4 regions of the Gordonia sp. 852002-51296_SCH5728562-b genome follow, and region 4 is predicted to be linked to each of the others. Evidence: predicted binding sites of a transcription regulator. Region 4 holds the regulator's gene; each other region holds the start of a gene.
The links. The regulator LexA, encoded in region 4, represses DNA repair genes until DNA is damaged. The targets are predictions, from matches to a motif close to CGAACANNTGTTCG.

Region 1 (2,203 bases), on a different contig from region 4:
CGGCCGCCCAAACACGTACAGCGTCGGCCCGATGACAAGGTATCGACACACGCGATAAACCACTGCTGTCCACAAGCGCATAGACAGTGTCTACACGAGATAGGAGACACTGTCTACGTGACCGTCGAAGACACCGGATCCGCACTTGTACGCGCGGGCGTCGAACTATTGGAGGAGACAGGCTCTGCCGACGTCGGATTGCGGGCGATCGCGAGGCGCGCCGGCGTGTCTCACGGAGCGCCCCGACGCTGGTTTCCGACGCACCGGAGCCTGCTTGCAGGGATCGCCGAAGTGGGCCTGCACGATCTAGCTGAAGCACTCAAAACTGCAGACCTGGCATCCGACCACGACCTCGTGGAGATCGGGATCGCCTACGTCGACTTCGCGCGACGCAGACCTGCGATGTTCACGCTCATCTTCCGTCACGACCTACTCGAGGGGTCGGGCGCCGAGCTTCGAAACGCGTCGCGCCCGCTGTACGAGTGGCTGGTGTCCGTCATTCAGAAGAGCGGTCGTACAACAGATCCCGACAGAGTCGCAGCCTCACTGTGGGTCGCGCTACACGGGATAGCGGTCCTGTCGTCAACGGGCGCACTCGAACTGACCATCCCCGGCATCGATGTTGTCGACACGATCCGCCACGCCGTCCGCATCGCCAGCCACTAGCTGCATGACCAAGCTCGAACGTTCGTGGGAAGGTTGGAGATCGACGCTGCTCTAGTCCTGATCGAGTCGCTTGCGCATCTGGATCGCGGTGGGCTCGTAGCCGATCGACTGGTACAGGTTGCGCGCCGCGACGTTGAACCCGAAGACATTGAGGCCGAGGGTGTGAGCGCCCTGCTGTCGGGCGTAGTCCCCGGCGAGGATCATGGCAGTTCGGCCGAAACCCCGCCCACGCTTGTCGTCGTCGATCTCGATGTCCCAGACCCACCAAGCCCCGGCGTCGTCGCTGGTATCCGGCCCGATCCAGAGGTAGCCGACGGGTTCATGGTCGTCACCGACCACGTCGAAGATCGCGTGCCCCGGGGCCGGTGCACCGGAGGGCAACAAGCGAGTCATGCTTTCCTCAGCGCGGCGCGGAGCGTCGTCGCGGGCATAACCCGACCTGATCAGGTCCTTGGTATACCCGGCTTTACTTCTCTCAAGCCAGGCGGGCAGTAGCCGGGCTTCCATGTAGCGCAGCGTCACAGACATCAGACCAGCCTCTCACGCCGCCACGCCGCCACGCCGCCACGCCGAGCGAATCAGACCCGATCTACCTGCAACTATCGCGGGCGGACAGAATTGTCAGACCTCGAATGTATGTTCTAGATATGGCTCACGATGACCCCGACCCGGATGACGCCCTCAGCCGCGCCGATGACGTGGAGACCTCGGGCGTCGAATCCTTGCTGACCCAGCTCGCCGACGACGAACGCCTCTACTCACGCGAACTCGTCGAGGTGCTTTTCCACACCAACGCGATCAAGGCGTGCGCCGACTATCGCATGCTGCAAGCCGCAATCCTGCTGTACGAAGAACGCGAGGCCGAATACCTCCAGCGCATCGACGCTGAAATCGGAACCGGCGAGCACGCCGTCCCCGACGGCTGTACCGACCCCGAACAGCTCGCCGCACTCCTGACTCAGAACAACCAGAACCCGCTGGCCCGCTTCGGCCCTGACGGCCTGACCACAGCCATCGCCGAACTTGGCGCCACCCTCTGTCTCACGCCCGCCCACGCCAAGAAGATGATCGAAACCGGTGCCGCCCTGCGCTACCGACTCCCCAAAACCGCGCGGTTTCTCGCCACTGGCCGCATCGACCTACCCCGCTTCCACGACGTCGTCGCCCGCACCGACAACGTCGACGACGCCCACCTCGACGCCGTCGACACCGCACTCGCTGCAGCGATCGGAGCGCGGGAACCCATGTCGCTCACCCGATTCCGCACCATGATCGATGCCACCATCGAATGCGTCGACCCCGACGGCGCCGCCCGCCGCCGCGAGACTGCCACCAGCCGCCGCTACCTCGGAATCCGCCCCCACCGCGACGAACCCGGCCAATCGAAGATCGACGGCCAACTCCCCGCCAGCGCGGCAGCCATCCTCGATACACGCCTCGAAGACATGATCGTCAACATCCACCCCGACGACCCCCGCACCCACGCCCAACAGCGCGCCGACGCGCTCACCGCCCTCGCACAGGGATTGCCCACCCT
Region 2 (2,203 bases), on a different contig from region 4:
GGTTGAACCGTTCTTCCATGCGCTCGGTGAACTTGCGCTTGTTGCCTGCCGGACGGGCGGTGTCGGCGGGTGCCGAACCCTCGGAAGCCGAACGTCCACCACCCCAGAGAGCAAGAAGACCTGCGCCGAACATCACGAGAAAACCGATGAGACTGACGACAGGAAGGCCGGCGATGCTCAGACCCACCAGAGGACCGACGATGAGCAGCACAAGACCGACGGCGAAGATCGCCGCCGCCTGAAGACGACGACGACCCGACGATCGGCCCAGCCGTCGACGCTTCACGCTGGACGCGAACTTCGGGTCCTCGGCGTATAGAGCACTTTCGATTTGTTCGAGCATGCGCTGCTCGTGCTCCGAGAGTGGCACCGACCCTCCTTACTACGTTGCCGATTCACACTTCAACGAGATTGTGGCGACCGCGGACGCCCGTCTCGTGACATGTGTTCGCGGCTTACAGCTTCCATGATACGAGGTGATCGCAAGCCCGACCACCATAACCATCCGACGGTCACCTCAAGTGCGCCGATAGACACAAATTGAGACCAAGGATCACGCCGAGCGAAACCGCCTGGCGCGCCCACAGAAGCCTCCGACCACCGGTCAGCGCGTGGGCCGCGGTCTCGAGCGATGTGTTCTCAGGCGATGTGGTCGAAGCCGTAGTCGGACCTGTCGACCGACTGGTGCGCGAGCTTTCCCTGTTCGTAGCCGACGATGATGTCCTCGACGGCATCGAGGAACGACAGCACGCGGGAACGGAGCGCGGCGACCGCCGAGCCCTCGACCGAGCGGCGCAAACCTGACTCGATCTCCATACGAACAGCCGACAGGCGAGCAAATGCCTCGGCGAACTCGGCGAGATCAGGAACAGCCGACGAGATGCGCGACCACGCGTTCGGCGATACACGGTGGGAAACACGCTTGGTCGGCGGTTCATACACCGCGAGCGCGGCACCCGCCGCGCGCAGTGCCGCGAGGTAGTACTGGCGGAAACGCTCGGCGTCGTCTGGCACACCGTCGGCGTTCTCCACCAGGATCTCCGCGCGTTCGAGGAGGTCACGAGCGCGGACGACAACCACGGGGTCGATCTCTGGACGCACCACCGCACCTCGCCGTGCGTGGCGCACTGTGCCGCGCGTCGGCCTGTTGACTGCCATGTCGCGCTCCCTTCGGTGTTGCGTCTTCTCGAACGACCCGGGGATGTGACCGAGTCCCGGTGCGGTCCGACGATGCACGCTTCCCTCGTCCGTCGCCGGACCGCCCGGACTGTCGTGGGTGAAGCAGAACGGCTTGCGGAGGCACGTTCATCGAACACCCGTTCGACATATTCAATATAGCTAGAACGGCGACACTCTTCAAGTGGAGATGTGGCCCCAATCCAGATAGCAGAAGCGTAGAACTCGGTACCGACATTCCCGATCCGCCGCGGCCTGCCACGGACTCGACGCGCGGCTTGGTGCGGAAGGAAGGACGACGAGCAGTTGGCGACCCGACTCGTTCGGTTGGCCGGGCAGGACGCCCCGGCCTGGCTCGACGCTGCCCTGAACGTCTACGTGACCGCGATGGACTACCCACGCGGTACCGAACACCACCGGGTTCCGCTCTGGCGTGAGCACATCGCCCGTCGAGGGTGGACCGCATACGCCGCGCTGACGGCCGTTCCCCCCGACCTCCGGCTCGACCCCGACACACAGCGTCGACTCATCGGCCCTCCGGTCTCGCCGTCGGGGCACGAGATCATGGTCGGCATCGCCTACGGCTACCGCGGTGCCGACGACCAGTGGTGGAATCACCAGCTCAGAACAGGGCTCCGACTCTCGGGTTGCAGCCGTGAGACCATCGAGCGCGTCGCCACGAACTACTTCGAACTCACCGAGCTGCACGTTCACCCGACCGCCCAGGGCCACGGCATCGGCGAGTGGTTGCTGACCGCGCTGCTGAGCGACCGCGAAGAAGACCATGTCCTGCTGTCCACCCCGGAGATTCACGCCGAACAGAATCGAGCGTGGTCGCTCTATCGCAGGATGGGCTTCGACGATGTGCTGCGGCACTTCACCTTCACCGGCGACCCACGCCCCTTCGCCTTCCTCGGTCGACGACTCCCGCTCGACGCCGCGCCGGAACCGATCGTGGGCACACCACGCACACCACCGCCGGCAGCGGCGCGGTGAGCCGCTTGACCCGCTCCGGCCACCAGCCCCG
Region 3 (2,203 bases), on a different contig from region 4:
GGTGCTCTACCTGTGCAGCGCAGTGGCGCAACCGACAATGGGCAAGCTCGCGACGGTATTCGGTCCTCGTCGCGTCTTCGTCTCAGGGCTGGTCATTCTGCTGATCGCCGGTGTCATCGGTGCCGCCGCGCCGGCGTTCTGGTGCCTGATGCTCTCGCGTGCCCTGATCGGCATCGGCACCTCTGCGGCGTATCCGACGGCGATGGCGCTCGTGCGGTCTCGTGCCGACTCATTCGGAACGGGAGTGCCGAGTCGCGTGCTCGGCGGGTTCTCGATCGCCGCCCAGGTGATCGCGGTGATCGGACTGCCGCTCGGTGGTGTGCTGACCGGTGTGTTCGGCTGGCGGGCAGTGTTTTTCGTCAATATTCCGATCGCGCTGATCACCCTCGCGTGGGCGCTGCGCAGCATCCCTCGTGACGGTCCGGTGCAGGTGGGCGGCTTCGGTGGCCTCGTCCGCGTGGTCGACGTCGTCGGGGTGGCGCTCTTCGCGGTGACCGTGATCGCGACGCTCGAGTTCCTCGCCGCGCTCGGTTCACCGAAGTGGTGGCTGCTGGCGGTGATCGTCGTAGCGGGGTTGCTCCTGGTGCTCTGGGAACTGCGCGCGACACAACCCCTCATTGATGTGCGGATGCTCGCGGCCAACTCCCCGTTGGTGCGCACCTACCTGCGCCAGATGCTGGCAGGGCTCGGCTCGTACACGGCGATGTACGGCATCAGCCAGTGGATGGAGCAGTCCGCGGGATACACCGCGGCGCAGGTCGGGCTCATCCTCATCCCTTACTCGGCGCTGAGCGTGGTGTGCGCGCGGGTGAATTCGACGCACGGCTGGGTACGAATCCCGTTGATCCTCACAGGTTTCTGCTTTGTCGGCGCCGGTGTCACCGCCGTGGCGATCCATCATTCCTCTGGGCTGTGGATCCTGCTCACGATGACCTTCCTGTTCGGCGTCGCCAACGGACTGAGCGGCTACGCCAACCAGGCGACGCTCTACACGCAGAGTCCGCCGGAGTCGATCGGTGTGGCATCCGGGCTGTACCGGACGTTCATGTACTTCGGGGCGATCTTCTCGTCGAGCCTCATCGGTATCGCCTTCGGCGCCCGCGCCACCGATGGCGGACTCCACGTCGCGGGGTGGGCCATCGTGGTCATCGGGGCGGCGCTGATCGCCATGACCGTGGCGGATCGTCGAATCCCGCGGGCGGTGTCGGCCGACTGATGGCGCGGTGTCGCCGGTACGGGCGCGGGTGCCGAGCGCCGTCGAGCTGAGGCGAGGATGTGGGTCCAATCGAAGGATGTGGGTGCTGCAGCACCCACATCCTTCAGTTCGACACACATTCACAGTCGGGTGGCGGGGATTGTCGTCGGCGAGGCGAGCGGGGCAGCCCGCCACCCATCGTCTGTCGAACAGGTGTTCTATACTGGCTGAGTGGGCTGGAACCAGGGCCCGCCGACGTGGCGGGAGATGGAGCGGGTGCTGTCGGGGCGCTCGCCCGATGGCGGTCGTCCCGGGGAGTTCTTCGGTCCCGAGCAGACGGGCGACGGCAACGACAGCCCCGCGTGGTCGCGCAAACGTGGCGCCTACACGGCGCCGGAGGTGTCTCGTGAGCGATCGTCTGTGCGCTATGCGGAACTGCATGCGCACAGTTCCTACAGTTTCCTCGACGGGGCGTCGATGCCCGAGGAGATGGTGGAGGAGGCGGCCCGACTCGACCTGACCGGTCTGTCGATCACCGACCATGACGGTTTCTACGGCGTGGTCCGATTCGCCGAGGCCGCAAAGGAATTCGCGATGCCGACGGTGTTCGGTGCCGAACTCTCCCTCGAGCCGGACGTGACCCGCACCGGGGTGACCGATCCGGCCGGTGAGCATCTGCTGGTCCTCGCGCGTGACAGTGAGGGCTATCGGAGGTTGTCACGAATCATCGCCGACGCCCACATGTCCGGTGGTGAGAAGGGGCTGCTGCGCTACGACGTCGACCGGCTGACCCGCGACGCAGGCCACTGGGTGATCCTGACGGGCTGTCGCAAGGGCGCGGTTCGGCGCGCGTTGGATCGTGCGGGTATCGGTGCTGCCGAGGCCGCTCTCGGTGGAATGGTCGAGCGGTTCGGACGCGACGACGTCGTCGTCGAACTCACCGCTCAGGGCCTGCCCGACGACGACGAGCGCAATGCGGTACTCGCCGACCTCGCGCAGCGGTTCGGG
Region 4 (2,203 bases):
CCCACACGGTCAGCGCCAACCCGACTCCGGCGAGCACCGCCAAGACCGCTGCGCGCCGGCGACGGGCAGCCACCATCTCGCCGACGCCACCGGCGCATCGCGTGCCTGCCGGACGTGTAGAGGTGCCGTGATCGAACGCAATCCGACGTCGGCGCTGCGGCGAGACGTCCGCGCCGGCCCGTCGGACCTCACTTGTTCGAACATGTCCCGCCACACGCAGCTCTTCGCTACGCACGGCATTCGACGATGCGCGTCCACTGACCACCGTGGCGCGGTGAACTCGAGAACGCGTCGTCGACGCAGGTCGGGGCGTTGCAGATCGGGTGGTCGGCGGTGTTGCCGCGGATGCACTCGACGGGCTGGGAATCGTGCGGGTCACCGGGTTGGTCATCAAGCTGGTCATCGCTACCTCCAATGGTCGATCAAGCGTTCGATGCACTGATGTTCGAGTTCTACCAGAGGGGTCCGACAAAGTCCTGCGACACGTCGAACAAATGTTTGATGTTGTCAGTGGCCTCCGCTACTGTCGGCGCCAGACGATGGATGAAAGACGCACCCCACCACCTGCTCCACAACAGCAGCCGGTTCACAACAGCAGCCGCATCAACATCAGGAAGGACGGAACCGATGACAGAGAAGTCACGACGCAGCCCGACGTCGCCCAAGGGCAACGGTCGCAGCGTCGAAGGCAAGAAGAGCGGAGGCGGCGAGGAGACACCGATCCATCCGGCCGTCGCCGAGGCAACACTCACCGATCGCCAGCGTGGCGTCCTCGATGTGATCCGAAAGTCGGTACGCGAGCGTGGATATCCGCCGAGCATCCGAGAGATCGGCGACGCCGTCGGCCTCACGTCCACCTCATCAGTGGCACACCAGTTGCGCACTCTCGAGCGCAAGGGCCTGCTGAAGCGCGACGCCAACCGTCCGCGAGCGGTCAACGTCTCCGAGGCTCCCGATGCACATCACTCCGATGCCATCAACGGAGATCTCCCGACCCCCACGTTCGTTCCGGTACTCGGCCGTATCGCGGCGGGCGGTCCGATTCTCGCGGAGGAGGCGGTCGAAGACGTCTTCCCGCTCCCGCGTGAGCTCGTCGGTGAGGGCTCGTTGTTCCTGCTGCGCGTCGTCGGCGAATCGATGATCGACGCCGCGATCTGCGACGGCGACTGGGTTGTCGTACGTCAGCAGAATGTCGCCGACAACGGCGACATCGTCGCAGCGATGATCGACGGCGAGGCGACGGTGAAGACCTTCAAACGCAAAGACGGCCACGTCTGGCTGATGCCGCACAACCCGCTCTTCGATCCGATCCCCGGCGACGACGCCGCCATCCTCGGCAAGGTCGTGACGGTCATGCGCCGGGTGTGATGCGCTGAACCGGGCCCCGCAGGTCATTGACCAGCGGGGTCTGTATCAGTGGTCGAGTTTTTCGGCTGCGGCACGTCGGGCGAGTGCCGGACTCGAGGTGGCAAGCGCGGCAGCGGCCGCGGCTCGGCACTGCTCCATGGTCACCGTCGACAGCTTCGCCCCGACTGCTGCTGTCGCCGCCGGAGCCGCCGACAGCGAGGTGACTCCCAGTCCGACGAGCACACACGCGAGCGACGGGTCGGCCGCGGCCTCACCACAGACGCCGACGGGTTTGCCCTGCTGGGCGCCGGCGGTCGCGACCTGCGAGATGAGTGCGAGCACCGCGGGTTGCCACGGGTCGGTCAGTTCGGCAAGTTCTGCCGACATCCGGTCGGCGGCCATCGTGTACTGCGTGAGGTCGTTGGTTCCGATCGACACGAAGTCGACCTCGGCCAGGATCGCCGGCGCCAGAATTGCCGCTGCAGGGATCTCGATCATCACGCCGGCCGTCAGACCACGCTGACGGACGAGATCGGCGAACTGTGCAGCCTCTGCGGCCGTGGCGATCATCGGTGCCATGACCCACGGCGTCGTGCCGGATGCTTCTGCCGCGCGCGCGATCGCGTCGAGTTGAGTTCGCACGATTTCGGGGTGGTCATCGCCGATTCTGTTACCGCGCACGCCGAGTGCGGGGTTCGCCTCGTCCGGGTGCTCGATGAAGGCCAGCGGCTTGTCCGAGCCGGCGTCGAGCGTTCTGATGACGACTTTTTGGCCCGCGAACGCCTCGAACACGTCGCGGTACAGACGTGTCTGCTCGTCGACATCGGGTTCCTCTGCCCGGTCGAGAAATGCCAAC

Region 1: A5766_RS16960 (HNH endonuclease signature motif containing protein) is a predicted target of LexA. The motif match lies at 1,296-1,309, and genes of this name have one in related genera.
Region 2: A5766_RS20300 (SAV_6107 family HEPN domain-containing protein) is a predicted target of LexA. The motif match lies at 1,310-1,323, and genes of this name have one in related genera.
Region 3: A5766_RS13185 (error-prone DNA polymerase) is a predicted target of LexA. The motif match lies at 1,402-1,415, and genes of this name have one in related genera.

What each region holds. Positions count from the first base shown of each region.
Region 1 covers NZ_LZMI01000096.1:32,817-35,019, reverse strand. Annotated here, with positions in the region: gene A5766_RS16975 (lysophospholipid acyltransferase family protein) at 1-81, opposite strand, end outside; gene A5766_RS16970 (TetR/AcrR family transcriptional regulator) at 118-666, shown strand; gene A5766_RS16965 (GNAT family N-acetyltransferase) at 718-1,194, opposite strand; gene A5766_RS16960 (HNH endonuclease signature motif containing protein) at 1,314-2,203, shown strand, end outside.
Region 2 covers NZ_LZMI01000121.1:18,291-20,493, reverse strand. Annotated here, with positions in the region: gene A5766_RS20305 (DUF3040 domain-containing protein) at 1-370, opposite strand, end outside; gene A5766_RS20300 (SAV_6107 family HEPN domain-containing protein) at 640-1,158, opposite strand; gene A5766_RS20295 (GNAT family N-acetyltransferase) at 1,483-2,172, shown strand; gene A5766_RS20290 (phytoene desaturase family protein) at 2,169-2,203, shown strand, end outside.
Region 3 covers NZ_LZMI01000069.1:87,825-90,027, reverse strand. Annotated here, with positions in the region: gene A5766_RS13190 (MFS transporter) at 1-1,216, shown strand, start outside; gene A5766_RS13185 (error-prone DNA polymerase) at 1,427-2,203, shown strand, end outside.
Region 4 covers NZ_LZMI01000003.1:23,866-26,068, reverse strand. Annotated here, with positions in the region: gene A5766_RS24810 (LysM peptidoglycan-binding domain-containing protein) at 1-403, opposite strand, end outside; gene lexA (transcriptional repressor LexA) at 628-1,368, shown strand; gene ptsP (phosphoenolpyruvate--protein phosphotransferase) at 1,414-2,203, opposite strand, start outside.